DNA from 3 places in the Pseudomonas sp. MOIL14HWK12:I2 genome. Region 3 is predicted to be linked to each of the others. Evidence: predicted binding sites of a transcription regulator. Region 3 holds the regulator's gene; each other region holds the start of a gene.
The links. Region 3 encodes sigma-54, which starts transcription at its own class of promoters, with help from an activator protein. Its sites were predicted from a motif close to ANTGGCATNNANNTTGCTNT; they were not measured.
Positions count from the first base shown of each region.

Region 1 (10,590 bases), on a different contig from region 3:
CACCGGATTGCAGGGCCCCCAGGGTACCGGCCCGCGGCGTGCCCACCACCGGCTGGCCGGACTCGGCGGATTCGGTCCAGGAGGTCTTGCCCATCGGCGTCAGGCCCTGAACGTTGGCGAAGTTGGCCAGGATCACCTGGCCCTGCACCTTGGACTGACCATTGGTGTAGCGCGCGAAGATCTGGCCGGTATCGTCGATCTCCAGACCGGACAGCTGACCGGTAGTGTAGCCGTCTTGGTTAACGCTGTTCACCGCGAAGGCAGTAGAGAATTGCGTCGAGCCGCGCGGATCGAAGGTGAAGCCGCCGGTGTTGCCCAGTGCGCCGTTCCAGCTGTAGTTCGCCGGGTTGCCACCATCGGAGATCGCCGGGATCCAGCCACTACCGCTCGATCCGGTGGGATCGGTGGCGAAGGTGATGATATTGGTCTTGGGATCGATGCTGACGCCCGACGAAGAAGAGCTCACGGTGCTCAGCTTGCCGGCCGCATCGAAGGTCACGCCAAAGCTCTGCGGCTGGGTGCCATAGGCGGCCACGGCTGCGGCGACCGAGGCCGGAGTCGCACCGGCAGCGGCGGCGGCATTGTTGGCGATGGCCTTCACCTGGGGCGTGGCCCCGGACATGTTGTTGACCGCCGTGGCGACACTGTTTGCCGTCGCACCGGCAACCCCCGCCGCCGTATTGGCGGTCTTGGTGGCAACCCCCGGATCCAGCGGATTGCGCCCGTCGATCAGCACCTGCATCGACCACTGATTGGTGGCCGGCGCCGGTGCCTTGACGAAGTACTGCGACATGACGTGGGAGTTACCCTGGCTGTCATAGATGTTCAGCGAGGTCGAGGAGTTGTAGGTTTTCGGATCCGAGGGATCGAAGGGCGTCAGCGTCGGCGGTGCGCTGGTCGAGTTCAGGTTGAACTGCTGAGCGATCTGGGTGGTGGACTTGGGCGCCTGACTGGCCGTCTCGATGCGCAGGTCGCTGCGTACGCCGGGCTGCAGCAGGCCCTGGGCGTTGGTGGTGTAGCCCTGCAGCTTGTAGCCGTTGTTGTCGACGATGAAGCCCTGCTTGTCGGTGCCGAAGTAACCCGCACGGGTGTACTGGACGGCACCGTTGTTGCTGGTCATGAAGAAGCCGTTGCCGTTGATGCCCATGTCCAGCGCATTCTGCGTGGAATCGATGGTGCCCTGGTTGAACAGCTGGCCGACATTGCCCAGCAGCACGCCGCTGCCCTGGGCATTCTTGCCAGTACCCAGTACCGAGGCGGCATAGAGATCCTGAAACTCTGCCCGCGACTGCTTGAAGCCGACGGTGCTGGCGTTGGCGATGTTGTTGCCGGTGATGTTGAGGTCACTGGACGCGGCCTTGATGCCGCTCAAACCGATATTGAAAGACATGCTGGATTCCTCTCGTGTGCCGCGCCTTACTGGCCGACCGCCTGGACTTTGGAGATGCCGATGCTGCCGACGCCGGCAAGGTTGAGTGTCATTTCGCCGCCGTTCTGCCCCAGCGTCACGCTGTCGACGTTAGCCGGCAAACTGGTTTTCATGGCTTCGGTCTTGCCATCGATGCTGGCCTGGGCCTCGAAGCGATAGGTGCCTGCGTCCAGCTTCTTGCCACTGGCATCGGTGCCATCCCAGGTAAAGTTCACCAGACCGCTGGATTGCTGTCCCAGGTTCAGGCGGTTCACCTGACTGCCGCTGGTGTCATAGACGTTGACCCAGACATTGGAGCTGGAAGCGGTCAGGTTGAGCGCCCCCTTGAAGTCCGCGCTGGTATCCACCTTGACCTGGTCGCTGTCGACGATCACCTTGCGGCCAACCAGGGTGGACGCCTGCAACGCCTGGGAAGACTGGCTGCCGGAAAGGATCGAGCTGACGCTGGTGTTGAGGTTGGTGATGCCTTCGACAGTACTGAATTGCGCCAGCTGCGCGATGAATTCGCCATTGCCCTGGGGCTCCAGCGGATTCTGGTTGTTCATCTGGGCGACCATCAGCTTGAGGAACTCGTCCTTGCCGAGCTGGCTGGTCTTCTTGGTCTCGCTGCCGCTGCTGTCACCCGTGGCACTCGTCTTGTTGACGGAGTACTTGTCGAGCACCGACTGAGCGGTTGAATTGGTCGTGCTTATGGCCATGGCGCCGATTCCTTACTGACCGAGAGTCAGTACCTTCTGCATCATCTGTTTGGCGGTATTCATCATTTCCGCATTGGTCTGGAAGGCGCGACTGGCCGAAATCATGTCGGCCATCTCCTCCACCACGTTCACGTTGGGGTAGTAGACGTAGCCGTCCTTGTCCGCCATCGGGTGGTTGGGCTCATAGCGCTTCTGTACCTCGCTCTGGTCCTCGACGATGCCCTTGACCTCCACCCCGACTCCGGCCTGGCCCTGATCATCGAACAGCGACGCGCCGCCCTGGGCCTCGTTGAGCTGGGCGGCGAACACCGGGTGCCGCGCCTTGTAGGTCTGGTCGACGCTGGAAGACACGGAATCGGCGTTGGCCATGTTGCTGGCCACGGTATTGAGGCGAACGTTCTGGGCGCTCATCCCGCTGCCGGCGATGTTGAACAGCGAACTCAGGGACATGGCTATTCTCCGCGCAGGGCCGACATCAGCCCCTTGAACTTGCTATTGAGCAGGGTGAAACTGGCCTGGAAATTCATCGCGTTCTCGGCGTAGTTGGCCTGCTCGACCTGCGCATCCACGGTGTTCTGGTCCACCGAGGGCTGAGTGGGGATGCGATATTTCAACGCCGAGTCGCCCATGCCCATGTCGAAGCCTTCGGCAGCGATATGGCGGCTGTTGGTGGTTTCCAGCTGATAGTGGCCGGAGGCCCCCGGTGCGCTCTTGGCCGCCTGCTCCGCCATCACGGCGCTGAAATCTAGATCCCGTGCCTTGTAGCCCGGGGTGTCGGCATTGGCGATGTTGTTGCCCAACACCTCGGCACGCTGCGAACGGAAGTTCAGCGCCTGCTCGTGCAACCCGAGTGCTTTGTCGAAACTAATGCTCATGTCGAGAGACCTTTGACGTGGCTTGCAAGCGATTTAGCAAGGCCCGTGCCAGTCTCCAGCATCCATCTAAATCAAGGGCTTAGCGCAAGGTGGCAGTCAGAACGACGGCAAGCGGCAAGGTTTTTCCGCCGTCCTTGCCGGGCCCCGAGGCCGGGGCGGCAAAACTTTGGCGCAAAAGAAAGGGCAGACCTGGGTCTGCCCTTGGGGTGTCCATCGACCGGCCTACTTGGCCTTGTAGATGATGCCCGGATTGCACTGCACCATCTGATAGAGATCCGGCAGGCCATTGAGGGCCTCGGAGGCGCCCAGGAACAGATAGCCGCCCGGCTTGAGGGTGCCGTGGATGCGCGTGAGGATGTCCTTCTTCACCTCGGCGGAAAAGTAGATCAGCACGTTGCGGCAGAACACCATGTCGAACTTGCCGAGGCTGGCATAGCTGTCCAGCAGATTCAGCGCACGGAATTCGATGCGGCTGCGAATCGCCGGCTTGACCGCCCAGCGCCCCGGCTGCTGCACGTCGAAGTAGCGCTGCAGGCGCTCCTGGGACAGCCCCCGACCGATCGCCAGCGAATCGTATTCGCCGGACTTGGCCGCGGTGAGAATGGCGCCGGACAGGTCGGTCGCCACGATCTGCATGCCGCCACGCCCCTGCCCTGCCGCACTGCGCTCGAATTCGTCCATGGTCATGGACAGCGAATAGGGTTCCTGACCCGAGGAGCAGGCCGCCGACCAGACCCGCAGGCGCTGGCCGAAGGTGTTCTTGGTCAACTCCGGCAAGAGGCGGTTCTTGAGCACCTCGAAGGGATAGGTGTCGCGAAACCACAGGGTTTCGTTGGTCGTCATCGCATCGATGACCTTTTCCCGCAACCCGCCACGGGGCTGCATCTGGATGCGCTGCACCAACTCCGACAACGTCTTGATCCCTTCGGTCTCCATCAGCTTGTTGAGCCGACTGGAGACGAGGTACTGCTTGTTGTCACCGAGCAGGATCCCGCTGGATTTCTCGAGGAAATCACGAAAAAGCACAAAATCCGCGTTGACTGCTGACACTGCCGCTCCGCCTTCTGGATACCGGGATAGAGACGCCTTCACCTAGTGACTGTCGACCGCGTTGATGCGCTCGGCTACCCGGGAGGCAAGATCATCGGGGCGGAACTTGGCCAGGAAGTCGTCCGCACCGACCTTCTTGACCATCGCCTGGTTGAAGACGCCGGACAAGGAGGTATGCAGCAGTATATGCACTTTCTGCATCCGCGAATCATGACGGATTTCCGCCGTCAGGGTGTAGCCATCCATTTCCGGCATCTCGATGTCGGAAATGATCATCAGCAATTCCTCTTCCGGGCGCTTGCCTTCGGCCACCATGGCCTGGAGGTAATTCAGGGCCTGGCGGCCGTCGTTGAGGGAGATGACCTCTACCCCGACGGTTTCCAGGCAGCGACTCACCTGCTTGCGGGCCACCGAGGAGTCGTCGACGATCAGGACGCGCTTGGTGACGGCCTTGGCCTGTACCACTTCGCTGATGACGCCGGCCGATACGGTTTCGACGGACGGTGCGACTTCGGACAGGATCTTTTCCACGTCGATGATCTCGACGAGCTGGTTGTCGACCCGGGTGACGGCGGTTAGGTAGTGATCACGACCGGTGCCCTTGGGCGGCGGGTTGATGCCTTCCCAGTTCATGTTGACGATCCGCTCCACCGAGCGCACCAGGAAGCCCTGCACCTTGGTGTTGTACTCGGTGATGATCACGAAGCAGTTGTTGATGTCTTCCAGCCCACGACGACCGGTGGCCATGGCCAGGTCGATGATGGGAAAGGTGCCGCCGCGAATGCTGGCCACGCCCCGTACCACCGGACTCGATTTCGGCATCACGGTGAGTTTGGGGCACTGCAGCACCTCCTTCACCTTGAAGACGTTGATGCCATAGAGCTGCGAGCCGTCCAGGCGGAACAGCAGCAGTTCCAGACGGTTCTGGCCCACCAGTTGGGTACGTTGGTTGACTGCGTCCAATACACCAGCCATTTGGCGACTCCTCTCGTTGCCACGGACCGGTTGGAAAACTCGGCACAGGGCTTGCTTAGATGTGACTCATGAAGATCGAAGCGACGTGTTTCCGACCTATGAAGACTTCTTGCCGCTGGGCTGCGAATCTTGTGCTGATCCTGACATGCCTGGGCGGAAAGGCCTATGCAGAAGGCGACTACACCTCATCTGACGAACTTATCGGCGCCGTCGAAAGTTTTCTTGAGGAGCGCGTGCAGGAATATTTGCTGGAGACCCATTCCAACGCTCGCCATGAAACCCAGATCAACTCGCTGGATTCCCGCCTGCGCCTGGCCGCCTGCGACAAACCCCTGACGCTGTCGCAGCAGGGCAACCCGACCCCGGTGGGTCGGATAAACGTCAAGGTACGCTGCGAGGGCGCTAGTCCCTGGACGGTATTCGTGCCCGCGCAGGTCAAGCTGTATCGCCCGGTGGTGGTCACGCTGCAGCCCCTGTTGCGTGGCGCGGTGCTGGACAGCCAGAACGTGGCGCTGGTGGAGCGTGATGTCGGCACCCTGACCCAGGGCTACCTGACCAGCCTGGAGCAGGTGATAGGCACCCAGCTGAAGCGTCAGGTGGTCAGCGAGCAGGTCCTGGCGCCGTCCTTTATCGAGCAGGCCGAACTCATTCGTAAGGGCGAGCAGGTGGTCATCAATGCCCGCAGCGCCTCCTTCAGCATCCGCATGCAGGGCGAGGCCCTCAGTGCCGGCGCCAAGGACGAGGAGATCCGCGTACGCAACCTCAGCTCCAACCGGGTGATCCACGGTCGGGTCGTCGATCAGGGCCAGGTGGAGGTAGCCCTTTAGCGCAGGAGCCAAAAGAGGTACCTTGAACGTCTGCTTCCTGAGCCTCTGCGCGTCATCCTGTCGAAGGATGTGACGGGGCGCACAGGTCTACGGCTAAAGTTTCGGCATTGCACGCCGATAAGCCGGACATGCGAACGAGACGACACGAGGATCTCCACTCATGGCTCTAGATATCAATCGCCTGAATTCGTCCTCTACTGCGGGCATAGGCAATACCAAGGCGGCGTCCACCAAGGACGTGTCCGCGGCTCAGACCAGCGACGTCAAGGCTACCCAGAGCACCGCCTCCGGCGAGTCGGTCAGCTTGAGCGCTGAAGCCAAGCAACTGAGCTCCCTGACGGCAGGGCTCAAGGATCTGCCGGTGGTCGACAGCGACAAGGTCAGCCGCCTGAAACAGGCCATCGCCGATGGCTCCTACAAGGTCGACAGCCAGAAAGTGGCCGACAAACTGATGGCGTTCGAGTCCTGACGCCCGGTTCGGCACGGCCTTTCTGACGATCGTCACTAACGTTCGAAAGGAAACCGTGCCATGCCCAATGCCACCTTGCTCGAGATCACCCGCCACGACATCGACCTGAGCGAGCAACTGCTGGGCCTGATCGAGCAGGAATTCCAGGCCTTGAGCGAGCGTCAGCTCGATCGGCTGGAAGCCCTGCTGGGTACCAAGCAGATCCTGCTCAAGCAGCTCGACCAGCATGCCCAGCAGCGCACTGCCCTGCTCCAGGCCCACGGCCTGCGCGCGGATCTGCAGGGCTTGCAAGCCCTAGCGGCGCGGCTACCCGATGGGGAAGAACTGCTGGCGCTTTCCAGTCAGCTCGCGCAGCTCATGGAGCAGTGCAAGGCGCATAACGTCCGCAATGGCCAGATCATCCAGGCCAACCGCTTCGTGGTCGGCAAGCTGCTGAACGTGCTGCAGGGCACCTCGGCACCCACGCTGTACAACCGCCGCGGCAGTCAGACCGGTGGCGGTTATCAGCGTCCGCTGAGTTCGGCTTGAGCTCGGAGCTTTTCCCCCAACGCGTTTTTGCTGTACAGATGGCAGCTAGCCAGTATTCTTGCTGACCGCTGTTTACAGGAGTTTCCAGGTGCAAGGTTCTTCCGCTAGCGACAACGCCGCTCAGCCACCCCAGATCTATCGCTCCAAGGGCGAGATCCTGGCCTGCCTGCGGCCGGCGCAACAGCAGCACATTCCGCTGCGGATCACCTTCAATCGTCAGGGGCAGCAATTCCAGAGCTTCGTCGTCGAAATCGACGAAGCCAAGGGACTGATCGCGCTGGACGAGTTCATCCCACGTGAAGCCGAACGCCTGCTCGAACAGGGCCAGGCGTTTCGGGTGGACAGCTTCAACGAGGGCATCAAGGTCACCTGGCAGATTGATCATCCGGTCGAGTTCAGCGAACTGGACGGCAACCGCTGCTATTGGATCGGCCTGCCCACCGAGCTCACCTATCACCAGCGGCGCAATGCCTATCGGGTCAAGCTGCTGCTGACCCAGCCGGCGACGGCCGAGTTGAGTCAGGGCAACAGCCAGATCCAGCTGCGTGGCCAACTGATTGATCTGTCGGCCACGGGCTGCAAGCTACGCTTTCCCGGCAACGTGACCCACTTGCTGCAACCCGGGCAGCGGGTCCAGAGCTTTACCGCCGAGTTGCCCATAGGCGCCATCAACACGCCGGTGACCATCCGCCACGTGGCCTGTCCGGACCGCCTGGAATACAGCGACGTGGGCGTCTGCTTCGACAACCTCAGTGGCGCAGCCCAGCGTCAGGTCGAGCGCTTCATCTACCAGCTGCAGCGAGAAAATCGCCGGTTCGAGTGACCGATCGGGCGCCCCCGGCTGCTGGGCGCCCTCCTCCAACTCTCAGGTCGCCTTGGATTCAGGCGGATTCCGGGGAAACTCGATCTCTTCCTGCAGAGGCGCCCCCTCCTCGGCAAGTTCCTCCTCCACGACCGGATCAGTATGCATCTGGTCGTGTACCACCTGGCTATCGACCCGTGGATCCAGCGCGGCCGCCAGCGGCGAACTGGTAGACCCTTCGGGCATCTGCACATGGCTCAGCGGCGCCTCGTCGACCAGGTGCTTGCCGGTGACTGCATCCGGCCGGATGCGCCAGATCAGGATCGCCCCGCAGAGGACGACGAAGGCATAGAGCATATTGGGTCCGACCAGATTCATCAGCGCCCCCACCACCAGCGGACCGATACAGGCACCGATGCCAAAGGTCACCAGCAGCATGGCACTCAGGGAGACCCGGCGCTCCCCTTCGATATGGTCATTGGACAGCGCCACCGCCAGCGGATAGAGCACGAACTGCAGCAGGCTGGCGATGAGGCCGAGGGGTAGCAGCACCACTGGCGGCACATGGGGCAGCACGGCCAACGGCAGGGCGGCGAGAGTCAGGGCGATGGCGACCACGCGGATCAGCCAGCTGCGATCGTGCCGATCCGAAAGCCAGCCGATCGGCCACTGGGCGATCAGACCGGCGAAGATGCAGCAGGCCATGAACAGGCCGATGCGCTCGGTGGGCAGGCCCTGGGCGCTGGCATAGAGCGGCGCCAGGCCATAGAAGGAGCCGATCACCAGTCCGGCGACCAGGGTCGTCGTCAACGACTGCGGAATCCGCTGGATGAAGAACGTGGGCTCGAGCGGCGCCGGCTTGAGCGGCGCCGGGTGGATCTTGCCGGTGACCGCGACTGGCACCAGGCACAGGGCATAGCAGATGGCGACCAGCATCAGCTTGTCGACGCCGAGATCGGGCGAGAGCACCAGCACCACCTGCCCCAGCGCCAGGCCAAGGTAGGAGGCGGTCATGTAGCCGGAAAAGACCTTGCCCCGCTCGCCAGGCCCAGCCTGCTCGTTGAGCCAGCTTTCCAGCACCATGTACTGGCACATCATGCCCATGCCGATCAGTACCCTGAGCGCCAGCCACACCGGCAACCAGGGCAGCAGGCCGATGCCCAGCACCGCGGCGCCGACCACCCCGGCGCAGGTCACATAGGCGCGGATATGGCCAACCTTGGCGATCAGCCGATGCCCCAGCTTGCCGCCTATCACCAGTCCTGCGTAATAGGCGGCGGTCAGAGCGCCGACCCAAAGTCCCTGCACCTGATCGGCGGCCAGTCGCAGGCCGAGATAGGTACTCAGCAGACCGGTCCCGATCAACATCAACAGCGTCGCGAAATAGAGCCCGCGAAACGCCGACAGCACACGCACCATTGCCTACTCCATCGTCTCTTGCGCATCAGGCGAGCGCGACGGGATCAGCTTCGTCGTTGCGCCGCCAACTGGGCATCCTCGCCCAGGCGTGGGTTGTAGTGGCCTGCACAGGCCTTCATCAGTACCTGCAACACCGACAGATTACCTCTGACGCTGCTGATCTTGGTGGGTACCTCGCCCTTCGGATAGCGCCGCACGGTGGGGAGTTCCACGCAGCGATAGCCCAATTTCGGTACCCGGTAGGACAGATAGGCCAGCAACTCGTAGGTGGTGAACTCGTCGCGGAACGGTGCCACGCGCGGATCCAGCAGCATGGCCCGGCTGTAGGCGCGGAAACCCTGGGTGGTGTCGGTCCAGTGGAAACCCGAGGCCAGGCTCAGCATGGGTGCATGGATGAAGCGAATGGCGAAGTCACGGGACTTGGGGGTGTTCTCCGCCACGCCGCCGGCCAGAAAGCGCGAGGCCTGGACGAAATCGTAACCCTGCTCGATGGCTTCGATGAAGCGCGGGATGGCGTCCGGATCGTCCTTGTCGTTGCCGTCGATGGTCACGATGCCGGTGTAACCCTCGTCGAGCACGAAGGCATAGGCGCAGCGCAGCTGGGCGCTCAGCTTGCCCGGCGCGGTCTTGACCAGCAGTCCGCGGACGCCCAGTTCCTGCAGCCGTTGCGGCTCCAGCGAACCATCGGTGCTGCCGCCGTCGACGATGATGACATCGGCGATGTCGGCGATCCTGACCGCCGCCATGCGCCGCAGGAGGTTGAGAATGCGCTCGCCTTCGTTGATGACCGGAATCACCACGCAGTGCGGGCGGCTACGGCCGTTCCAGAAGGTCGTCGAATAGCTGGGCACCTGCCAGAGGGCGCGCTCGGTGGCGGGAATTGCAGTAGTCATAGGTCCTCCAGGTTCAACCGACACGGGCCGTGATGAGGGCGACGCCGGCGATGATCAGGACGATGCCTGCCGCCGTGGTCCAGGGAAAGGCTTCGCGAAAGATCACCACCGACAGCAGTGCGACGCTGGCGATGGCCCCGGCCGTCAGCACCGGATGCGCCACGTTCAGCGGCAGCTTGGCGAGGGCGGCGGCGTACAGCAAAAAGGCCAGGCCATACATGAACAGCCCGAGCCAGAACGGCCAGTTGGCCAGCGCAGCCATGGGATCGCTCAGGCTGGGAAAACGCCGCGGCGGCAGCATGGCCAGTTTCACCAGCACGCTCGCCGAGGCGTTGGACGCGATGCCCAGGATCAGGATCAGCCACTTCATACGGCAGCCTCCGGCAGGTCTCGATAGGCCTTGACCGCGACCTGGACGCCACGCTCCAGCGCGGCCAGGTTGGAGCCCTGCTTGGCCGGCAGCATCTCGATGCTGACGACCTGCTCCGGCAAGCGGCGGGTCAGGGCGAAGGCGATGCCATCGTGGTTGGTACTGCCCTCCCCCAGGGTCACCAGGTCCGGCTCGCTGGCATGGACGTGACCGATCAGCTCCGCATGCTCTTCGAGCACGCGAGCGGCATCTTCC
Region 1 is NZ_AZOA01000009.1:265,489-276,078, forward strand. It holds gene PSK12I2_RS0108335 (flagellar hook protein FlgE) at 1-1,390, opposite strand, end outside; gene flgD (flagellar hook assembly protein FlgD) at 1,417-2,127, opposite strand; gene flgC (flagellar basal body rod protein FlgC) at 2,140-2,577, opposite strand; gene flgB (flagellar basal body rod protein FlgB) at 2,580-3,002, opposite strand; gene cheR (protein-glutamate O-methyltransferase CheR) at 3,225-4,052, opposite strand; gene PSK12I2_RS0108360 (chemotaxis protein CheV) at 4,095-5,027, opposite strand; gene flgA (flagellar basal body P-ring formation chaperone FlgA) at 5,126-5,854, shown strand; gene flgM (flagellar biosynthesis anti-sigma factor FlgM) at 6,015-6,323, shown strand; gene PSK12I2_RS0108375 (flagella synthesis protein FlgN) at 6,384-6,851, shown strand; gene PSK12I2_RS0108380 (flagellar brake protein) at 6,940-7,674, shown strand; gene PSK12I2_RS0108385 (MFS transporter) at 7,717-9,072, opposite strand; gene PSK12I2_RS0108390 (glycosyltransferase family 2 protein) at 9,117-9,965, opposite strand; gene PSK12I2_RS0108395 (SMR family transporter) at 9,979-10,335, opposite strand; gene PSK12I2_RS0108400 (sugar phosphate isomerase/epimerase) at 10,332-10,590, opposite strand, start outside.
Region 1: a site for sigma-54 is predicted at 3,036-3,055, ahead of flgB (flagellar basal body rod protein FlgB). Genes of this name have one in related genera too.

Region 2 (10,590 bases), on a different contig from region 3:
CGCTCGCTGTTCTACGAACGCTATCGCCCCGATGGCGCCCTCAGCCTGCGCCTGCCCCGCGCTCGCTGGGACGGCGGCGAACGCCAGGGGCGGGTGGCGCGGCCGGGCGGCAGCTTTTCCTGGACCGTGCGCCAGGATGGCCAGGACCTGAAGGTGCTGCTGGTCGGTGTGGGTGGTGCCTTGCAGGCCAGCGACCGCATCGTCGAAGCCGGCGAGGATTGGGTGCTCCACGTCGAGGTCCCGCTGACACCCTGAAATGCCCCGTTATCAGGCAAAAGGCCGCTGCTTTGCACCAGAGCGGAACGGGGTGCGGAGCCGGATTGTTTTGAAGCTTAGTCCTCCTTTGTCGACCCCTACGTCCTTGCTGAGGAGGAAAAGCGCTCTAGCTTGCGGCTTTCCACTTTTCGCACACGAAAAAAAGAGGCCATCACACTGGGTGATGGCCTCGGGAAGAAAAGAGGGGATTCCCCAGCCTGCCTGTACCGAGGTCCCCAAAAGGGTAGTTACCTAGGATATTGCAGGAGGTGTGCCAAGTTTTTGGGTTGGGTGATTTGGGGGGATTTGTAGGTTGGGTTGAGCGCTAGCGAAGCCCAACGTTTCGGTCCTGCAGGCTCGGCTTTCTTGGTGCCATAGTCGCTCATCGAATTCTGCTGATGTTTCTTGTTTCGCCCCCTCGGGCGAGTCACTTTTGCCAGTCGCGGCTGCGCGCCCCGGACAAAAGTAACCAAAAACGCTTGCCCCGGTCATCCGGCCCTCCGCTGCGCTGCGGGTGCGCTCACGCCAGCGCCGTTCCGGGGTCGGTCCAGATGGGCCGTCCATGGCCCATCTGGACCTCTCGCCGCATCCATGCTGCTCGACCCACTCCACGACACTGGCGTTCGCCCTGCTGAACGGGGCGATTCGCCAGCCTGGAAGTTTTGGTTGAAGAGCCCGTAGCGTGGACAACGGCGAAGCCTTGTCCGCGAAGCTAGCAACGCGCACCAGTGGAAAACGCTGCGCGGTTTTCCACGCTACAAATCCTATGAACACCGAAGTCTCAGGCTAGCGCCCCGTCCCCTTCAGTGAGGCCGAGTTCCGGTGTCGTGGCGGGGGTTGCGAGGCAGGACGCCGAGCAAGGCGCGAGGGGCAGGAAGCCCCTTCGTGCCGTGCCCCTGCCACGGCGCCGGAGCGAGGGAAACGTAGCGAAGCGGAGTAACAGCCGTAGGCTGGCCCGAAGGGTGAGCGAAGCGAATCACCCGGAGCGCAGCGGAGGGCCGAAACGTGGGGACAGTGTTTTTTGTTACTTTTTTCGCGTTTGAAAAAAGTGACTCGCCCGGGTGGGGGAAACAAAACCTATCAGCAAACCGCGATAATCAGCTTAGGCAGCTATAAGTCCAAACTCGAAACGTTGGGCTTCGCTATCGCTCAGCCCAACCTACAACAGCTAGTCCTCCCCCTCTTCATCCGGCCCGTCCACCTTCATGCCCAGCTCCTTGATCTTGCGGGTCAGGGTGTTGCGGCCCCAGCCGAGCAGGACGGCGGCGTCGCGGCGGCGGCCGGCGGTGTGCTTGAGGGCGGTCTCGATCATGATGCGTTCGAAGGCCGGCACGGCGTTGTCCAGCAGGCTGGACTGGCCGCGGGTGAGGGCCTGGTCGGCCCACTGGCGCAGGGCCTGTTCCCAGTTAGCGGCGGGGGCGGCGTCCTGGGGCTGGTTGAGCAGCTCCGGCGGCAGGTCGTCGATCAGCACCTCGCGGCTGGAGGCCATCACCGTGATCCAGCGGCAGGTGTTCTCCAACTGGCGCACGTTGCCCTGCCAGGGCAGGCCCTTCATGTATTCCTCGGTCTCGCCGCGCAGGGTCTTGGGCTCCACGGCCAGTTCCTGGGCCGCGCGCGCCAGGAAGTGGCGGGCGAGGGCGGGGATGTCCTCGCGGCGGTCGGCCAGGCGCGGGATGTGGATACGGATGACGTTGAGGCGATGGAAGAGGTCCTCGCGGAACTTGCCCTCGCGCACCAGGCCTTCCAGGTTCTGGTGGGTGGCGGCGATGATGCGCACGTCCACCTTGACCGGGGTGTGGCCGCCGACGCGATAGAACTCGCCATCGGCCAGTACCCGCAGCAGGCGGGTCTGGGTATCAGCCGGCATGTCGCCGATCTCGTCGAGGAACAGGGTGCCACCATCGGCCTGCTCGAAGCGGCCGCGGCGCTGGGCGGCGGCGCCGGTGAAGGCGCCTTTCTCGTGGCCGAACAGCTCGGACTCCATCAGGTCCTTGGGGATGGCGGCCATGTTCAGTGCGATGAAGGGCGCCGCGGCGCGCGGACTGTGGCGGTGCAGGGCGTGGGCGACCAGTTCCTTGCCGGTACCGGATTCGCCGTTGATCAGCACGGTGATGTTGGAGTGCGAAAGGCGGCCGATGGCGCGGAACACCTCCTGCATCGCCGGCGCCTCGCCGATGATCTCGGGGGTGCGGGTCAGGTGCGCCGGTTCGGCGAAGCCCTGCTGCTCCTGGGCGTGCTGCCCGGCGCGCTTGACCAGGGCCACGGCTTCGTCGACGTCGAAGGGCTTGGGCAGGTATTCGAAGGCGCCGCCCTGGTAGGAGGCCACGGCGCTGTCCAGGTCGGAGTGGGCGGTCATGATGATGACCGGCAGGCGCGGGTGCATCTCGCGGATGCGTGACAGCAGGTCCAGGCCACTGGTCCCCGGCATGCGGATGTCCGAGATCACCACGTCCGGCTGCTGACGGCCGAGGCGGGTCATGACGCTGTCGGCGCTGTCGAAGGCGACGGTGGTCATGCCCTCCTGTTGCAGGGCTTTTTCCAGGACCCAGCGGATGGAACGGTCGTCGTCGACGATCCAGACGGTCTCCTGACGGCTCATGCGTACTCCTCGTTATTCCAGCGGCAGGAAGATGCTGAAGGCGGTGTGGCCAGGATGGCTTTCACACTCGATCAGCCCCTGGTGCTGGGTGATGATGTTCTGGGTGATGGCGAGCCCGAGGCCGGTGCCGTCGGGGCGACCGCTGACCATGGGATAGAAGATGGTTTCCTGCAGGTCCTGGGGGATGCCCGGACCGTTGTCGGTGATTTCCACCTTGCACACCAGGCGATGGCGGTGGTGGCCGATGGTGAACTGGCGCAGGGTGCGGGTTCTCAGGGTGACCCGGCCCAGGCGCAATTCGTTCTGCTGGGAGATGGCCTGCATGGCGTTGCGCACGATATTGAGCACCGCCTGGATCATCTGCTCGCGGTCGATCATCAGATCGGGAATGCTCGGATCGTAGTCGCGCACCAGGTTGATCAGCCCCTGGCTTTCCGCTTCCACCAGGCTGCAGACGCGTTCGAGCACCTCGTGCACGTTGGTGATGGCCAGCTTCGGCAGCTTGTTGGAGCCGAGCATGCGATCGACCAGATTCCGCAGTCGGTCGGCTTCCTCGATGATGACGTTGGTGTAGTCCTTGAGCGCCTCTTCCGGCAGCTCGCGGGCCAGCAGCTGGGCCGCGCCACGGATGCCGCCGAGGGGATTCTTGATCTCGTGGGCCAGGCCGCGCACCAGCAGCTTGGTGGTCTCCTGCTTGGAGAGCTGGGCCTCTTCCTTGGTGATGCGCAGCAGCCGGTCACGGGGATGGACTTCCAGCAGCAGCAGGGTGTTGTGGCGGTCCAGGATCGGGGTCACCGCATAGTCCACCGTGAGGCTGTTGCCCGAGGTGGAGATCAGCAGCGCCTCGCGCTTGGTGAAGGGGTGGGCATGGTCCACCGCCTGGCGCAGCGCCTGCAGGGCCTCGGGCGATTCGGTGAACAGCTCGCTGATGAACTGGCCATGGCTGCGCTGGCCGCTGATGGCCAGCAGCATCTCGGCCGCCGGATTCATGTACTCCAGACGCAACTCCGCATCGAGCAGGATGACTGCGGTGGTGAGGTTGTCGAGCAGGAGTCGGTGGATGACGTCGGTAGGCATGAGAGGCCACAGCGCTATAGGGACGATAGGAAAATGCAAGAAGCAAACCAAGACGCCCCGAGTTAGGGCAGATGGCTGAAACGTGCACTAACAGCCGCCGCACGCCGGACGGAGTTGCACAGGATTTGTATCAAGATGGTGCACAGTCAAAAAGCGCACCAAAGAGGTGCGCTATAGGAAGGGTAGCCAGGATTTCCTGGCTTCGGGCGGTTTCATGTCCAGCGGACATTCCGGCCGCTTGCCCCAGTCCTTGTCGCTGCAGGGATGGGCGCGGCGCTTCTGCTCCAGGGAGGGGCGCCGCAGATGGAAGGGCTGCGCCGGCGTCCGCTCCAGTACGTTGCCATCGGCGGCGAGGATCTCCGCCACCAGGCTGTGGGTGCCGCGGTCCAGGCCGCCCAGGGGAAACACCGGACTGCGTCCGGCGCCGGCTTCCCGGTCGTCCAGCAGCAGGCGGTAGCTGTGACCCGGCTGCAATTCCGGCTCGCTGACCAGGCTGACGATGAGCTGCCCTTCCTGATCGATCACCGTGGCATCGGGTTCGGGCACCAGGATGCGCAGCATCTGGTAGCGGAAGGGCGCCGCCTTGGGCGTCCTGGCCACCGGCGCGGCGGGGGTCGGACTCAGCTTGCGGGTCGGCTGGCCCTGCTGATTGAGGTTGTTGGGCACCGTAATCGGCACCTGGGTGGCCTTGACGCCCTTGGGCGGCTGGTCGGTGTAGACCCGATTGCCTTCCTTGTCGACATAACTGTAGACCGCCGCCTGGGCGGGGAGCAGCAGGCAGAGCAGCAGCAGGGTCAGGAGCGCGCGCATCAACGGGCCGGGCTGTTGACGCTGATGCGCTGCACGGTCACGGTCTTCTCGGCACTGGTCTGGACCACCTCGCCGTTGCCGGACAGCACCTGGGCCGCGAAACGGTGCTCGCCGCGATCCAGGTTGGCCACGCCGAAGCGGGTGCTCTGGCCGGGGCTGCCGTAGGGGGCGCCGTCCACCAGCAATTGCAGCGACTGCCCCGCACCCAGGGCCGGTTCCAGGGATACGCCCACCGAGAAGGTGCCGTTGTTGGCGCGGATGGCCTCATCGTCGGGCACATTGACCTCCAGGCGGCTGAAAGCCGGGCCGGCGGACGCCGCCGCAGGCGCACTGGGGATGGGCGGCGCCGGTCGTGGATTGTCCACGGTATTGGTGGGTGCCACCTGCACCGGCTTGGCATTGGCCGAGGGCTGGTCGCTGAACACCGTGTTGCCTTCGGCATCCACCGACTTGTAGATCGCGGCCTGGGCGGAGCAGGCGAGGCAGAGCAGACAGCAGGCAAGCAGGCGAGGCATGGCGGAATCTCGGCCGGGCAGTGGAGATCAAGGGTAGCAGGCGCGCCCGGTGCACAGGTAGGCAACCTGGCCGCTGTGCCCGGGCGTCGGTCGCGGCGGTTTTCCCAGGGCAAAAGAAAAGGCCTCCCGAAGGAGGCCTCTTGCCTAACCGCAGCGGGATCAGACGCTGTAGTACAGGTCGTATTCCAGCGGGTGCACGAAGGTACGCACCTTGATCTCTTCCTCGGACTTCAGCTCGATGTAGGCATCGATGAACTCGTCGGTGAAGACGCCGCCCTTGGTCAGGAACGCGCGACCGGCGTCCAGGGCTTCCAGGGCTTCCTTCAGGCTGCCGCAGACCTGCGGGATCTTCTTGCCTTCTTCCGGCGGCAGATCGTACAGGTTCTTGTCGGCGGCATCGCCGGGGTGGATCTTGTTCTGGATACCGTCCAGGCCGGCCATCAGCAGGGCGGCGAAGCACAGGTAGGGGTTGGCAGCCGGATCCGGGAAGCGGGCCTCGATGCGGCGGGCTTTCGGGCTCGACACATAGGGGATACGGATGGAGGCGGAGCGGTTACGGGCCGAGTAGGCCAGCATGACCGGGGCTTCGAAGCCGGGCACCAGACGCTTGTAGCTGTTGGTGGACGGGTTGGTGAAGCCGTTCAGCGCCTTGCCATGCTTGATGATGCCGCCGATGAAGTACAGGGCGGTATCGGACAGACCGGCATAGCCTTCGCCAGCGAAGGTGTTCTTGCCATCCTTGGAGATGGACATGTGCACGTGCATGCCGGAGCCGTTGTCGCCATACAGGGGCTTGGGCATGAAGGTGGCGGTCTTGCCGTAGGCGTCAGCCACGTTGTGCACGACGTACTTCAGGGTCTGGGTCTCGTCGGCCTTCTTGACCAGGGTGTTGAACTGCACACCGATCTCGTTCTGGCCAGCGGTCGCCACTTCGTGGTGGTGGACTTCCACGACCAGGCCCATCTCTTCCAGGGCGTTGCACATGGCGGTACGGATTTCGTGGTCGTGATCGACCGGCGGTACCGGGAAGTAGCCGCCCTTGACGCCCGGACGGTGGCCCTTGTTGCCGGACTCGAAGTCGGCATCGGTGTTCCAGGAAGCCTGTTCGGAGAAGATCTTGAACATGGAGCCGGAGATGTCCGACTTGAATTTCACTTCGTCGAAGATGAAGAACTCGGGCTCCGGGCCGACGAACACGGTGTCGCCGATGCCGGTGGACTTCAGGTATTCCTCGGCAGCACGGGCGATACCGCGGGGGTCGCGCTCGTAGGGCTGCATGGTGGAGGGTTCGATGATGTCGCAGACCAGGATCAGGGTCGGCTCTTCGGTGAAGGGATCCAGAACGGCGGTGCTGTCGTCGGGCAGCAGGATCATGTCGGAGGCTTCGATGCCTTTCCAGCCGGCGATGGAGGAGCCGTCGAACATCTTGCCGTGGGCGAAGAAGTCTTCGTCCAGCGCGTCACGCGCCGGCATGGTGACGTGTTGCTGCTTGCCTTTGGTGTCGGTGAAGCGCAGGTCTACCCACTTCACGTCGTTTTCTTTGATCAGTTGAACAGCCTTCGACATGGTTTCCTCCAGAGGAATTTCGGCCGGGAGCGGTTGGCGGTACTCCCGGTATCAGCTGTGCCCTTGAGGGGCGCTCCCGTACTGCCTGGTCAGCGACCGGCGTTCCACGAAAAGCGCCCTATGCTGGCCCAGGGGCGGCTGCCTCACAAGAGAGCAAGTTGTATGCCAGTGCCCCTAAATGGGCTGGAGGGCCGTCCTGGCGCCTGTCGTGCCGTTTTCAGGTCAATGGAGGCCGTATTCAGGCACCAATTTAGTGCGCTTAATTCGGCGGATGCACCTTAATGGCGCCTTGGGTGATTTTGTCGGGCGAATTCGAGTGCCGGGTGGTTTTCAGGTATCATATTCGCCCTTTTCTTTCGCGTTGCCCGCCCCCCGTTTCCCGCTCATGAAGCTCATCATCAAGGTCTTTCCGGAAATCACCATCAAGAGTCGCCCGGTGCGCAAGAATTTCATTCGCCAGCTGGTGAAGAACATTCGTGTCGTGCTGCGCGATCTGGATCCGGATGTCCGCGTGGAAGGGGTGTGGGACAACATCACCCTGGAGACAGCGCTCGACGAGCCGCGGCTGCTGGCGGAAATGAAGCAGCGCCTGGCCTGCACCCCGGGCATCGGCCAGTTCCTCGAGGTGCACGAGTATCCGCTGGGCGATTTCGATTCGATTCTCGAGTTGTGCGTACGCCACTTCGGCGAGCGCGTGCGCGGCAAGGTGTTCTCGGTGCGCTGCAAGCGCGCCGGCCGCCACGACTTCTCCTCGATGGACGTGGAGCGCCATGTCGGTGGTGGCCTGCGCGAACGCTGCGGCGGCGCCGGCATCGCCCTGAAGAATCCCGAGGTGAACGTTCGCCTGGAGATCCGCGACCAGCAGCTGTTCATCATCGACGAGCACCACGAAGGGCTGGGCGGCTATCCGCTCGGCGCGCTGGAGCAGGTGCTGGTGCTGATGTCCGGGGGGTTCGACTCCACCGTGGCCGCCTACCAGATGATGAGACGCGGCATGGTCAGCCATTTCTGCTTCTTCAATCTCGGCGGACGCGCCCACGAGCTGGGCGTGATGGAAGTGGCCCACTATCTCTGGGAGAAGTACGGGCGTTCCCAGCGCGTGCTGTTCATCAGCGTGCCCTTCGAGGAAGTGGTGGGGCAGATCCTCACCCAGTGCGACGACAGCCACATGGGCGTCATCCTCAAGCGCATGATGCTGCGCGCGGCCAGTCGCATCGCCGAACAGCTGCAGATCGAGGCGCTGGTGACCGGCGAAGCCGTCTCCCAGGTCTCCAGCCAGACCCTGACCAACCTGGCGGTGATCGACAAGGCCACCGATACCCTGGTGCTGCGCCCGCTGCTGGCCAGCCACAAGCAGGACATCATCGATACCGCCCAGCGCATCGGCACCGCCGACTTCGCCAAGCATATGCCCGAATACTGCGGCATCATCTCGGTGAATCCCACCACCAAGGCCAAGGCCCTGCGGGTGGAGCACGAGGAAGGCAAGTTCGACCTGGCGGTGCTCGACGCCGCCCTGGAACGTGCGCGCTTCATCACCGTCGACAAGGTGATCGAAGAGCTGGGCAAGGACGTGCAGGTCGAAGAGCTGGCACAGCCCTTGCCAGGTCAGATCGTGGTGGACATCCGCCATCCCGATGCCCAGGAAGACCAGCCGCTGGAGCTGCCCGGCATCGAGGTGCAAGCCATGCCGTTCTTCGCGCTGAACAGCCGTTTCAAGGAACTGGACGAGAATCGCCAGTACCTACTCTATTGCGACCGCGGGGTGATGAGCCGGCTGCACGCCCATCACCTGCTCACCGAAGGGCACGCCAATGTGCGCGTTTATCGTCCGGCCTAAGCAGCCGGGCCTGCTGGGTGGCAGTATCCGCCACCGCCCTCCCGACCTCTTCTAGCCCTCCGGCCACGTACCGGTCGGCCGCGTTTCGCGCCTTTGCAATCTCCGGCTGTCAGCCTGCTGGCTGAAGCTCCTTCATTTCTATACCGAGAACACCACTGTGATCGAGAATCTACGCAACATCGCCATCATCGCGCACGTCGACCATGGCAAGACCACCCTCGTCGACAAGCTGCTGCGCCTGTCCGGCACCCTGGACCGCAAAGAAGCGGAAAACGAGCGGGTGATGGACAGCAACGACCAGGAAAAGGAACGCGGCATCACCATCCTGGCCAAGAACACCGCGCTGAAGTGGAAGGACTACAACATCAACATCGTCGACACCCCCGGCCACGCCGACTTCGGTGGCGAGGTGGAGCGCGTGATGTCCATGGTCGACTCCGTGCTGCTGGTGGTCGACGCCCAGGACGGCCCCATGCCGCAGACCCGCTTCGTGACCCAGAAGGCCTTCAAGGCCGGCCTGCGTCCGATCGTGGTGGTCAACAAGATCGACCGTCCCGGCGCGCGTCCGGACTGGGTCATCGACCAGATCTTCGACCTGTTCGACAACCTCGGCGCCACCGATGAGCAGCTGGACTTCCCGATCGTCTACGCCAGCGCCCTGAACGGCATCGCCGGTCTGGACCACGAGAAGATGGACGACAACATGGATGCCCTGTTCCAGGCCATCGTCGACCACGTACCGGCTCCCCAGGTCGATCTGGACGGTCCCTTCCAGATGCAGATCTCCCAGCTGGACTACAACAGCTTCCTCGGCGTGATCGGCATCGGCCGTATCGCCCGTGGCCGCATCAAGGCCAACACCCCGGTCGTGGCCATCAGCGACGACGGCAGCAAGCGCAACGGTCGTATCCTCAAGATCATGGGCCACTCCGGCCTGCAGCGCGTGGAAGTGGCCGAAGCCGAAGCCGGCGACATCGTCTGCGTCTCGGGCATGGACGAGCTGTTCATCTCCGACACCCTGTGCGATCCGCAGAACGTCGAAGCCCGCCCGCCGCTGACCGTCGACCAGCCCACCGTGAGCATGACCTTCCAGGTCAACGACTCGCCGTTCGCCGGTCGTGAAGGCAAGTTCGTCACCAGCCGCAACATCAAGGACCGTCTGGACAAGGAACTGCTGCACAACGTGGCCCTGCGCGTCGAGCCGGGCGAGTCCGCCGAGAAGTTCAAGGTCTCCGGGCGTGGCGAGCTGCACCTGTCGGTACTGATCGAGAACATGCGCCGCGAAGGCTTCGAGATGGCCGTGGGCCGTCCGGAAGTGGTGATCATCGAGAAGGACGGCGAGAAGCAGGAGCCCTACGAGAACGTCACCATCGACATCGAAGAGCAGCACCAGGGCTCGGTGATGGAGCAGATGGGTCTGCGCAAGGGCGATCTGACCAACATGATCCCCGACGGCAAGGGCCGTATCCGCCTGGAATACACCATCCCGGCGCGTGGCCTGATCGGCTTCCGCAACAACTTCCTGACCCTGACCTCGGGCAGCGGCATCCTGACCTCGACCTTCAGCCACTACGGCCCGATCAAGGCCGGCGAAGTGAGCAACCGTCAGAACGGCGTGCTGGTGTCCATGGCCACCGGTACCGCCCTGACCTACTCGCTGGAAACCCTGCAGAGCCGCGGCAAGCTGTTCCTGGCTCCGGGCGACGAGATTTACGAAGGCCAGCTGTGCGGCATCAACAGCCGTGACAACGACCTGGTGCTCAACCCCACCAAGGGCAAGAAGCTGGACAACATGCGCGCCTCGGGCAAGGACGAAGTCATCGCCCTGGTGCCGCCGATCAAGTTCACCCTCGAACAGGCGCTGGAATTCATCGCCGACGACGAGCTGGTGGAAGTGACGCCCAAGTCCATCCGTCTGCGCAAGAAGT
Region 2 is NZ_AZOA01000010.1:207,492-218,081, forward strand. It holds gene PSK12I2_RS0109510 (hypothetical protein) at 1-255, shown strand, start outside; gene ntrC (nitrogen regulation protein NR(I)) at 1,424-2,854, opposite strand; gene glnL (nitrogen regulation protein NR(II)) at 2,867-3,931, opposite strand; gene PSK12I2_RS0109525 (DUF4124 domain-containing protein) at 4,103-4,741, opposite strand; gene PSK12I2_RS0109530 (DUF4124 domain-containing protein) at 4,741-5,256, opposite strand; gene glnA (glutamate--ammonia ligase) at 5,416-6,822, opposite strand; gene thiI (tRNA uracil 4-sulfurtransferase ThiI) at 7,208-8,662, shown strand; gene typA (translational GTPase TypA) at 8,820-10,590, shown strand, end outside.
Region 2: a site for sigma-54 is predicted at 6,973-6,992, ahead of glnA (glutamate--ammonia ligase). Genes of this name have one in related genera too.

Region 3 (10,590 bases):
GCCGCCCTCGGGCGGCTTTTTTTATCGGAGCTGCGACTGGCGCGGGGGGCCTGTCACTCGCCCTCGTCGAAGTAGTTGTTGATCAGCTCGACCAGGGCGCGCATGGCCTCGTCGCTCTGCTCACCCTCGGTTTCCAGCTGCAGGACCGTGCCCTTGCCGGCGGCCAGCATCATGACCGCCATGATGCTCTTGCCATCGACCGGCGATTCGCCACTGCGGCCGACGCGGACGCTGGCGGGATAGCGGCCGGCCACGCCGACGAACTTGGCCGCCGCACGGGCGTGCAGGCCCAGCTTGTTGATGATGGTGATCTGTTGGGCAGGCATTGAGTCTGTCCTTGTCGAAACAAAACGGGCGTCAGAGATCGCGGTGACGGATCTGGACGTTCTTGAGCAGGTTCTTGAGTTCGCGACCCAGGCGATCGGCCAGATAGACCGAGCGGTGATGACCACCGGTACAACCAATGGCCACGGTCACATAGGACCTGTTGTTGGCGGCAAAACGCGGCAACCACTTCACCAGGTAATCGCGGATGTCATTGTACAGGGTCTCTACCTCGGGCTGTTGCTCGAGATAGTCCCGCACCGGGGCATCCAGTCCGGAAAAGTCGCGCAGGTCCGGTTTCCAGTAGGGATTGGGCAGAAAGCGCACGTCGAACACCATGTCCGCGTCCACCGGCAGGCCCCGCTTGAAGCCGAAGGATTCCACCAGATAGGCGGTGCCGGGCTCTGGGGCGTTCAGCAGGCGCAACTTGAGGATGTCGCGCAGCTGATAGAGATTCAGGTGAGTGGTGTCGATCTTCAGGTCGGAGAGGTCGGCGATGGGCGACAGCAGCACCTGCTCGTCGTGAATGGCCTCGGCCAGGGATCTTTCCTGGTTGGACAGCGGATGCCGGCGACGCGTCTCGGAAAAGCGCTTGAGCAGCGTCTGGTCATCGGCGTCCAGATAGAGGATGTCGCAGCGGATGTTGCGGCTGCGCACCTGTTCGAGCAATTCGGGAAAGCGTTGCAACTGGCTGGGCAGATTGCGTGCATCGATTGACAGGGCGACCTTGGGCTGGGGCCGCTCCATGTCGGTCAGGGCATGCTGGGCCAGATCGGGCAGCAGACTGGCCGGCAGGTTGTCGATGCAATAGAAGCCATTGTCCTCAAGCACGTTGAGCGCCGTACTCTTGCCCGACCCGGAACGTCCGCTCACGATGATGAGGTGCATGTCAGTGTCCGCTCTGGGCCTCGACGACGATCTGATAGAGCGCCTGGCTATCCTTGGCCTTGCGCAGCCGCTCGCGGATGTCGGCGCGATCCAGGATGCCGGCGATCTGGCGCAGCAGGGTGAGGTGCTGTTCGGTGGCGGCTTCCGGGACCAGCAGGACGAACACCAGGTCTACCGGCGCGCCGTCGAGGGAATCGAAGTCCACTGGTTGCTGCAGGTGGAAGAGCACGCACAGCGGTTGCTGCAGACCCGCCAGGCGGCAGTGGGGAATGGCGATGCCATTGCCGAAACCAGTGGAGCCCAAACGCTCGCGCGCCATCAGGCATTCGTGGATGTGCGCGGCGTCGTGGCCGGGCAGTTCCTGCGCGGCCAGCTCGGCGATGCGTTCCAGTACAGCGGCTTTGCTGCCGCCCGGCGCACCCGTCTGGGTGCGGCCGGGGGTCAGGATGTTTTCGAGTCTGATCATAAAGCGGCGATCGAAACCTCAGCGGACGCCGACGCCCTGCTGGCGTTCGATCGATTTTTCCTTGTGTTTAATCAGTTGGCGGTCGAGCTTGTCGGCCAGGAGATCGATGGCGGCATACATGTCGTCGTGCTCGGCATTGGCGACCACTGCGGCGCCGGCGACGTGCAGGGTGGCTTCGGCTTTCTGCTTGAGCTTGTCCACTTCCAGGATCACCTGGACGTTGGTAATACGGTCGAAGTGCCGTTCGAGGCGGGCGAGTTTCTCGCCGATGTAGTCACGCAGGGCTTCTGTCACTTCAAGCTGATGGCCACTGATGTTGACTTGCATACCGCTTCTCCTTATTGCCGGGCTACGATCGGCGAAGCTGCTCGCCGACATGACAAGGGTCGATCGAGGCACGGTCACATCAGGACGCGTCAGATGAGACGCTTGCGTTCGCTGGACGGAGCGATACCCAGGGATTCCCGATACTTAGCCACCGTGCGACGAGCGACTTGTATACCTTGCGATTCCAGTAAACCAGCGATCTTGCTGTCACTCAACGGCTTTTTCGCGTTTTCCGCCGCCACCAATTTCTTGATGATCGCGCGGATCGCGGTGGAGGAACATTCGCCCCCCTCGGCGGTGCTGACGTGGCTGGAGAAGAAGTACTTGAGTTCGTAGATGCCACGCGGGGTGTGCATGAACTTCTGGGTGGTCACCCGGGAGATGGTCGACTCGTGCATGCCCACCGCCTCGGCGATGTCGTGCAGGACCAGCGGCTTCATGGCCTCTTCACCGTATTCGAGAAAGCCCCGCTGGTGCTCGACGATCTGGGTCGCCACCTTCATCAGGGTCTCGTTGCGGCTTTGCAAGCTCTTGATGAACCAGCGCGCTTCCTGCAGCTGGTTGCGCATGTAGGTGTTGTCGGCGCTGCTGTCGGCGCGCTTGACGAAGCCGGCGTACTGGGGATTGACCCGCAGGCGCGGCACGGCTTCCTGGTTGAGCTCCACCAGCCAGCGCTCGTTGTGCTTGCGCACGATGACGTCCGGCACCACGTATTCGGCCTCGCCGGACTCGATCTGCGAGCCGGGGCGCGGGTGCAGGGTCTGGATCAGTTCGATGACGGGCTTGAGTTCGTCTTCCTTGATCTTCATGCGGCGCATCAGCTGCGCATAGTCGCGACTGCCGAGCAGATCCAGGTAGTCGCCCACCAGGCGCTTGGCCTCGCCGAGCAGGGGGAGGTTAGCCGGCAGCTGGGCCAGCTGGATCAGCAGGCACTCGCGCAGATTGCGCGCGGCGACGCCGGCCGGCTCGAATTGCTGGACGCGTCGAAGCACCACCTCGACTTCGTCGAGATCGACTTCCAGTTCGGGATCGAGGGAGGCATGGATGTCTTCCAGGCTTTCCTGCAGATAGCCATCGGTGTCGATGCCGTCGATGATCGCCAGGGCGATCAGGCGGTCGAGATCCGACATGGGCGCCAGGTTGAGCTGCCAGAGCAGGTGGGTCTGCAGGCTTTCGCCGGCCGAGGTGCGGGTGGTGAAGTCCCACTCGTCGTCGTCGTTGCTGGGCAGGCTGCTGGCGCTGGTCTGGTAGATGTCTTCCCAGGCGGTGTCCACCGGCAGCTCACTGTCGCTGGGGATGCGTTCGCTCCACTCGGACTCGTCGGCCATCTCGTTGGTGGCGACCGAGGTTTCCTTGAAGTTGATTTCGGTACCGCCGGGATTCGCCAGCTCGTCGCCTTCGCCCGAGGCGTCGCTCTGGTCGAAGTCTTCACCTTCTTCCTGGCGTTCCAGCATCGGATTGGATTCCAGGGCTTCCTGGATCTCCTGCTGCAGGTCGAGCGTCGAGAGCTGGAGCAGACGTATGGCTTGTTGCAGCTGCGGCGTCATCGTCAGCTGCTGGCCCATCTTGAGGACTAGCGATGGTTTCATGGCTGCGGAAATACACCTTGTCTACCGACGCGAACAGCGCCACCGAACCTCGCGAACCCTGCGAGCGTTAGCAAATTATATGCCTTGTTTCCCCGGGTTTGCCTAGAGGCGGAATTCGTGGCCCAGATAGACTTCCTTCACCAGCTCGTTGGCGAGGACTTCCTCGGCGGTACCCTCGGCGATGAGCTGGCCATCGTTGACGATATAGGCCGTCTCGCAGATGGTCAGGGTTTCCCGGACATTGTGGTCGGTGATGAGGACACCGATGCCCTTGGCCTTGAGGTGACGAATGATCTGCTTGATGTCGCCCACGGAGATGGGGTCCACGCCGGCGAAGGGTTCGTCCAGCAGGATGAACTTGGGCGCGGTGGCCAGGGCGCGGGCGATCTCGACACGGCGCCGCTCGCCACCCGACAGGCTCATGCCGCGGTTGTCGCGGATGTGGGTGATGTGGAATTCCTGCAGCAGGCTCTCCAGCTCACGCAGCCGGCCGGCCTTGTCCAGGTCCTTGCGGGTTTCCAGGATGCCGAGGATGTTGTCGGCTACGGTCAGCTTGCGAAAGATCGAGGCTTCCTGGGGCAGGTAGCCGATCCCGGCACGGGCACGGCCATGCATGGGCAGGGCGGTGACGTCCTGGTCGTCGATCAGCACGCGACCCTGATCGGCCTTGACCAGGCCGACGATCATGTAGAAGCAGGTGGTCTTGCCGGCGCCGTTCGGACCGAGCAGGCCGACGATCTGCCCGCTGTCGATGCTGACGCTGACGTCGCGAACGACCTGACGACCCTTGTAGCTCTTGGCCAGATGCTGGGCTTTGAGCGTAACCGTCATTGTCCCTGCCCCGACTGCTGCTGATCCTTGGGCTGGATGACCATGTCGATCCGCGGCCGCGGCGTGGTGACCTTGCTGCCGTTGGCACGCCCGGCGTTGACGATCTGGCGCTGGGTGTCGTAGACGATCTTCTCGCCTTCGAAGGTGTTGCCCTGTTGGACCACCTTGGCCTGATCGATCAGGATGATGCGATTTTCCTGGGCGAAATACTGGATCGTCAGACCATAGGCCTTGACGATGTCCTTGTCCGCCGAGGGCTTCTGCTCGTAGTAGGCCGGTTTGCCCACTGCGGTGGCGACCTTGATGTTGCCCTGGTTGTCCTGGGTCAGGGTCACCGTGTTGCCGGTGATCTTCATGCTGCCCTGGGTGATGACCACGTCTCCGCGGTACACGGCCACGCCCTGCTTGTCATCGAGCTCGGCGCTATCGGCCTGCACGCGGATCGGCTGGGTGCGATCGGTCGGCAGGGCCCAAGCCGCGGCACTGCCAAAGGTGGCGCCGAGGGTGAACAGGAAGGGGAGGGTTTTAACGAACCTCATGCTGGCCTCTTACGTTGGACAGCAGGAGCATTCTGCCGTCTTCTAGATACGCTTTCATGCCATTGGCCGTGGTCACCCCATTGGCGGCCTCGATTCTAACGGCTTGCTCGGTTTGCGCATATTGTTTGTCAGGAAAGACGGTCATGCGGGTGGTGGTCAACACCACCGGGCGGCCTTTCTCATCGGTACGCTCGACGCGCACGTCATCGATCAGCTCCGCCTGACTGCCACCGGGGGCGACCTCGGCGCGGGCACTGCGAATGTGCCAGGGATAGTCGGTACCGCGAAAGGCCAGCATGTCGGGGCGGGTCACCAGGGTGACGTCGGTCGCCTTGACGTGTTCGCTGCGCTCGGCCTTGAGTTCGTACTGGATCTTGCCGTCCAGGCGATACTGAATCGTCCGGGTATTGAGGGCATAGCCATCGATGGCGCTGTCTTGCGGGGTCGCCGAGGCCGGGGCATCGACGAAGCGCTGCGGCAGGATGTTCCAGTAGCCGATCGCGATGAGCGCGGCGGCGATCAGGACCAACAGCACGGGGCGGCGCAAGCTGCGAAACATGAGGGTACCTGTGGTGGGCCGCACCAGGGGGCGGCGGGTTGAACACGAGATGTCGGCGCATTTAGTCGAGCAGTATAACCCGGCCTACAGCACCCCGGCGCGTAGCAGGTCACCCATGTTGAGGGCGCCGATCGGGCGGCGCTCGTCATCGATCACCACCAGGGCGTTGATCTTGTGCTCCTCCATGATCTTCAGCGCCTCGGCGGCGAGCATCTGCGCCCTGGCGGTTCGACCGCCGCGGGTCATCACGGTTGCGATCGCCGTGGTGCGCACGTCGATGCCGCGATCCAGGGCGCGACGCAGGTCGCCGTCGGTGAAGATGCCGGCGAGACGGCCATCGGCGGCCAGCACGCTGGTCATGCCCAGGCCCTTGCGCGACATCTCCAGCAGGGCGTCGGAGACCAGGGTGTCCTCGCCGACCTGCGGCAGGTCGGCGCCGGCATGCATGACGTTCTCCACCTTGAGCAGCAGGCGCCGGCCGAGGGCGCCACCCGGGTGGGAAAAGGCGAAATCCTCGGCGGTGAAGCCGCGCGCCTCGAGCAGCGCGATGGCCAGGGCATCGCCCAGTACCAGGGCGACGGTGGTGGAGGAGGTGGGCGCCAGATTGAGCGGGCAGGCCTCGGTGGCGACGCTGGTGTCCAGATTGACGTCCGCGGCCTTGGCCAGGGGCGAGGCGGGATTGCCGGCAAAGCTGATCAGCGGGACGCCCAGGCGCTTGATCAGCGGCAGCAGGGTCAGGATCTCGCTGGAGGTGCCCGATTGGGAGATGGCGATGATGACGTCATCGCGGGTGATCATGCCCATGTCGCCATGGCTGGCTTCCGCCGGGTGCACGAAGAAGGCCGGGCTGCCGGTGCTGGCCAGGGTCGCGGCGATCTTGTTGCCGACATGCCCGGATTTGCCCATGCCCAGGACCACGATGCGCCCGCGGCAGGCCAGCAGCTGGCGACAGGCGGCGGCGAAGCTGTCGTCGATGCGTTCGCCCAGGGCGGTCACTGCCGCTCGCTCTACATCTATGGTGCGCTTGGCGGAGGCGATGAAATCTATTGAGTCGGACATGGGTCAGAAGGCAGGTGACGGGACAATCGGAAATTATATGCGCAAAGCCGCGACACTCAGCAACGCCGCCCGTGGCTCAGGAGTCTCATCGGCAACGAATGCTATAGTGCCGCCCTTTTGCCGGGGCCGCCGAACGCGAGTGTCGCGTGCCCTGAAGCGGCGGAGCGGCGTCTCCCTGCACAGAGTTGAACCTTAGGAGTCCTGATGACCGTCGATAGCCCGTACGCCGTGGAGCTGAAGGGCGTTTCCTTCAAGCGCGGCACGCGTCTGATCTACGACCGGGTCGATATCCGCATCCCGCGGGGCAAGGTCACCGGGATCATGGGACCGTCCGGCAGTGGCAAGACCACCCTGTTGCGCCTCATCGCCGCCCAGTTGCGACCGAGCAGTGGCGAGATCTGGGTCAATGGCGCCAACCTGCCGCAGCTGTCCCGCGGCGAGCTGTTCGAGATGCGCCGGCAGATGGGCGTGCTGTTCCAGAGCGGCGCGCTGTTCACCGATCTCGATGTCTTCGAGAATGTGGCCTTTCCCTTGCGTGTGCACACCAAGCTGCCCGAGGAGATGATCCGCGACATCGTCCTGCTCAAGCTGCAGGCGGTGGGACTGCGCGGCGCCATCGAACTGATGCCGGACGAACTGTCGGGTGGCATGAAGCGCCGGGTCGCCCTGGCGCGGGCCATCGCCCTGGATCCGCAGATCCTCATGTACGACGAGCCCTTCGTCGGCCAGGACCCCATCGCCATGGGCGTGCTGGTGCGCCTCATCCGTCTGCTCAACCAGGCGCTGGGACTGACCAGCATCGTGGTTTCCCACGACCTGGCCGAGACCGCCAGCATCGCCGACTACCTCTATGTGGTGGGCGATACTAAGGTGCTGGGGCAGGGCACGCCGAAGGAATTGCGCGAATCGCCGGATCCGCGGGTTCGCCAGTTCATGCAGGGCATCCCCGATGGCCCGGTACCCTTCCACTTCGCCGCGCCGGATCTGCGCGATGCCTTGCTGGGGAAACACTGATGCGTAAGGTCTCCGCCGTGGAGCGGATTCGTCGACTGGGCCGCGCCGGGCTGGATGTCGTGGCGGCCATCGGCCGCTCGGTCATCGTCCTGCTGCTGGCGGTGTTCGGTCGCGGTGGCGTAGGCAGCGGTCTGCAGCTGCTGGGCAAGCAACTCTATTCGGTAGGGGTGATGTCGCTGCCGATCATCGTGGTGTCGGGCTTCTTCATCGGCATGGTGATCGCCCTGCAGGGCTACAACATCCTGGTCAAGTACGGCTCCGAGCAGGCGGTGGGGCAGATGGTCGCCCTCACCTTGCTGCGTGAACTCGGCCCGGTGGTGACGGCCCTGCTGTTCGCCGGCCGGGCAGGCTCCGCCCTGACCGCCGAGATCGGCAACATGAAATCCACCGAGCAGCTGTCCAGTCTGGAAATGATCGGCGTGGACCCGCTCAAGTACATCGTCGCGCCGCGTTTCTGGGCCGGCTTCATTTCCATGCCGCTGCTGGCCGCCATGTTCAACGTGGTGGGCATCTGGGGCGCGGCCATGGTCGCCATCGACTGGCTCGGCGTCTATGACGGTTCCTTCTGGGCCACCATGCAGAACAGCGTGATGCTCAGCGACGTGCTCAACGGTGTGATCAAGAGCCTGGTGTTCGCCTTCGTGGTGACCTGGGTCGCCGTCTTCCAGGGGTATGACTGCGAGCCCACTTCCGAAGGCATCGGCCGCGCCACCACCCGTACCGTCGTCTATGCGTCGCTTGCCGTGCTCGGCCTCGACTTCATTCTTACCGCCCTGATGTTTGGAGATCTCTGATGCAAACCCGCACCCAGGAAATCGGTGTCGGACTCTTCCTGCTGGCCGGCGTGCTCGCACTGCTGCTGCTGGCGCTGCGGGTAAGCGGTCTGACGATGAGCGACCATCACGATACCTACAAGGTCTACGCCTACTTCGACAACATCGCCGGTCTCACCGTGAGATCGCGGGTGACCATGTCGGGCGTGACCATCGGCAAGGTCACCGCCATCGATCTCGACCGCAACAGCTACCGCGGCCGGGTCACCATGCAGATCGACAAGCAGGTGGACAACCTGCCGACCGACTCCATCGCCTCGATCCTGACCGCCGGCCTGCTCGGCGAGAAGTACATCGGCATCAGCGTGGGCGGTGACGAGCAGGTGCTCAAGGAAGGCTCGACCATTCGAGATACACAATCCTCGCTGGTTCTCGAAGACCTGATCGGCAAATTCCTGCTCAATTCGGTCAATAAAGACTCTTCCGCCAATAAATGATGAGAGGCTTTTCCATGCTCAAGCTACTTCGTCACGGAGTGATCGCGATCCTGGCCCTGCTGCCCCTGCTGCCCCTGGTGTCCCAGGCGGCGCCCTCGGCCCACGACGTGATCCAGCAGACCACCACCACCCTGCTCAGCGACCTCGAGGCCAACCGCGACAAGTATCGCAGCAGCCCGGAAGCCTTTTACGAGTCGCTCAACAACATCCTCGGCCCGGTGGTGGATGCCGAAGGCATCTCGCGCAGCATCATGACCGTGCGCTACAGCCGTAGCGCCTCGCCCGAGCAGATGGCGCGCTTCCAGGAAAACTTCAAGCGCAGCCTGATGCAGTTCTATGGCAATGCGCTGCTGGAGTACAACAACCAGGGCATCCGGGTGCTGCCCGAAGGGCCGTCCGACGGTCCCGACCGCACCAGCGTGGGCATGGAGGTCAAGGGCAACAACGGCGCCGTGTATCCGGTGCAATACAGCATGGTCAAGCAGGGCAACGAGTGGAAGGTGCGCAACGTCATCATCAATGGCCTGAACCTCGGCAAGCTGTTCCGTGACCAGTTCGCCCAGGCGATGCAGGAAAACGGCAACGACCTGGACAAGACCATCAACAACTGGGCGGGCACCGTGGCCAAGGCCAAGGATTCTCCCGAGGCCCAGAAGGCCAAGGTCGGTTCGTGAGTCGCGCCGCCATCACCGGCGAAGGCGCCCGACTGCAGCTGTCGGGCGTGCTCGATCACGCCAATGTGCCCACCCTGCGTGAGCAGGGCAGGGCGCTGATCGGCCAGGGCAGTGGTCCGCTGGTGCTCGATTGCGCCGGTGTCGAACGCTCCAACAGCGCCGGCCTCGCGCTGTTGCTGGCCTGGTTGCGCGATGCCCAGGCCGCGGGGCGCACGCTGACCATCGCCAGCCTGCCTTCCGAGTTGCGGCAGATCGCCGACGTCTCGGATGCCCTCGCCCTGCTGCCCCTGGCGGAAGACGCGCACGGGTAGCGGTCATCGCAGTCGCCGTACAGCCGGTTTTTTTGTATGATCGCCGGCTGTACTAGATTGCCGAGGTGCCGCCATGCAGGCCCAAGAAGTCAAAAGCCTCCTGGAGGCAAAACTGGCCGATACCCAGGTCGAAGTGGAAGGCGAGGGCTGCAACTTCCAGCTCTACCTGATCAGCGACGAGCTCCAGGCACTCAGCCCGGTCAAGCGTCAGCAGCAGGTCTACTCCCATCTCCAGCCGCAGATCGCCGATGGCAGCATCCATGCTGTCACCATGAAATTCTTCACCCGTGCTGCCTGGGCCGAACGCGCCTGATTCGCAGCGCCGAGAACTCGCTATGGACAAACTGATCATTACCGGCGGCAACAGCCTGAACGGTGAAATTCGCATTTCCGGGGCCAAGAACTCCGCCCTGCCGATCCTGGCCGCGACCCTGCTCGCCGACACCCCGGTGACCATCGCCAACCTGCCGCACCTGCACGACATCACCACCATGATCGAGCTGTTCGGCCGCATGGGCGTCCAGCCGGTGATCGGTGAAAAGCTCAATGTCGAGGTCGATGCCTCCAGCATCAAGACCCTGGTCGCGCCCTATGAGCTGGTCAAGACCATGCGCGCCTCGATCCTGGTGCTGGGCCCGATGGTCGCCCGCTTCGGCGAAGCGGAAGTCGCCCTGCCCGGTGGTTGCGCCATCGGTTCGCGGCCGGTCGATCTGCACCTGCGCGGCCTGGAAGCCATGGG
Region 3 is NZ_AZOA01000003.1:409,480-420,069, reverse strand. It holds gene PSK12I2_RS0102000 (HPr family phosphocarrier protein) at 54-326, opposite strand; gene rapZ (RNase adapter RapZ) at 358-1,212, opposite strand; gene ptsN (PTS IIA-like nitrogen regulatory protein PtsN) at 1,214-1,678, opposite strand; gene hpf (ribosome hibernation-promoting factor, HPF/YfiA family) at 1,697-2,005, opposite strand; gene PSK12I2_RS0101980 (RNA polymerase factor sigma-54) at 2,095-3,594, opposite strand; gene lptB (LPS export ABC transporter ATP-binding protein) at 3,697-4,425, opposite strand; gene lptA (lipopolysaccharide transport periplasmic protein LptA) at 4,422-4,964, opposite strand; gene lptC (LPS export ABC transporter periplasmic protein LptC) at 4,951-5,523, opposite strand; gene PSK12I2_RS0101960 (KpsF/GutQ family sugar-phosphate isomerase) at 5,608-6,582, opposite strand; gene PSK12I2_RS0101955 (ATP-binding cassette domain-containing protein) at 6,787-7,596, shown strand; gene mlaE (lipid asymmetry maintenance ABC transporter permease subunit MlaE) at 7,596-8,390, shown strand; gene mlaD (outer membrane lipid asymmetry maintenance protein MlaD) at 8,390-8,866, shown strand; gene PSK12I2_RS0101940 (phospholipid-binding protein MlaC) at 8,881-9,540, shown strand; gene PSK12I2_RS0101935 (lipid asymmetry maintenance protein MlaB) at 9,537-9,851, shown strand; gene PSK12I2_RS0101930 (BolA family protein) at 9,925-10,164, shown strand; gene murA (UDP-N-acetylglucosamine 1-carboxyvinyltransferase) at 10,187-10,590, shown strand, end outside.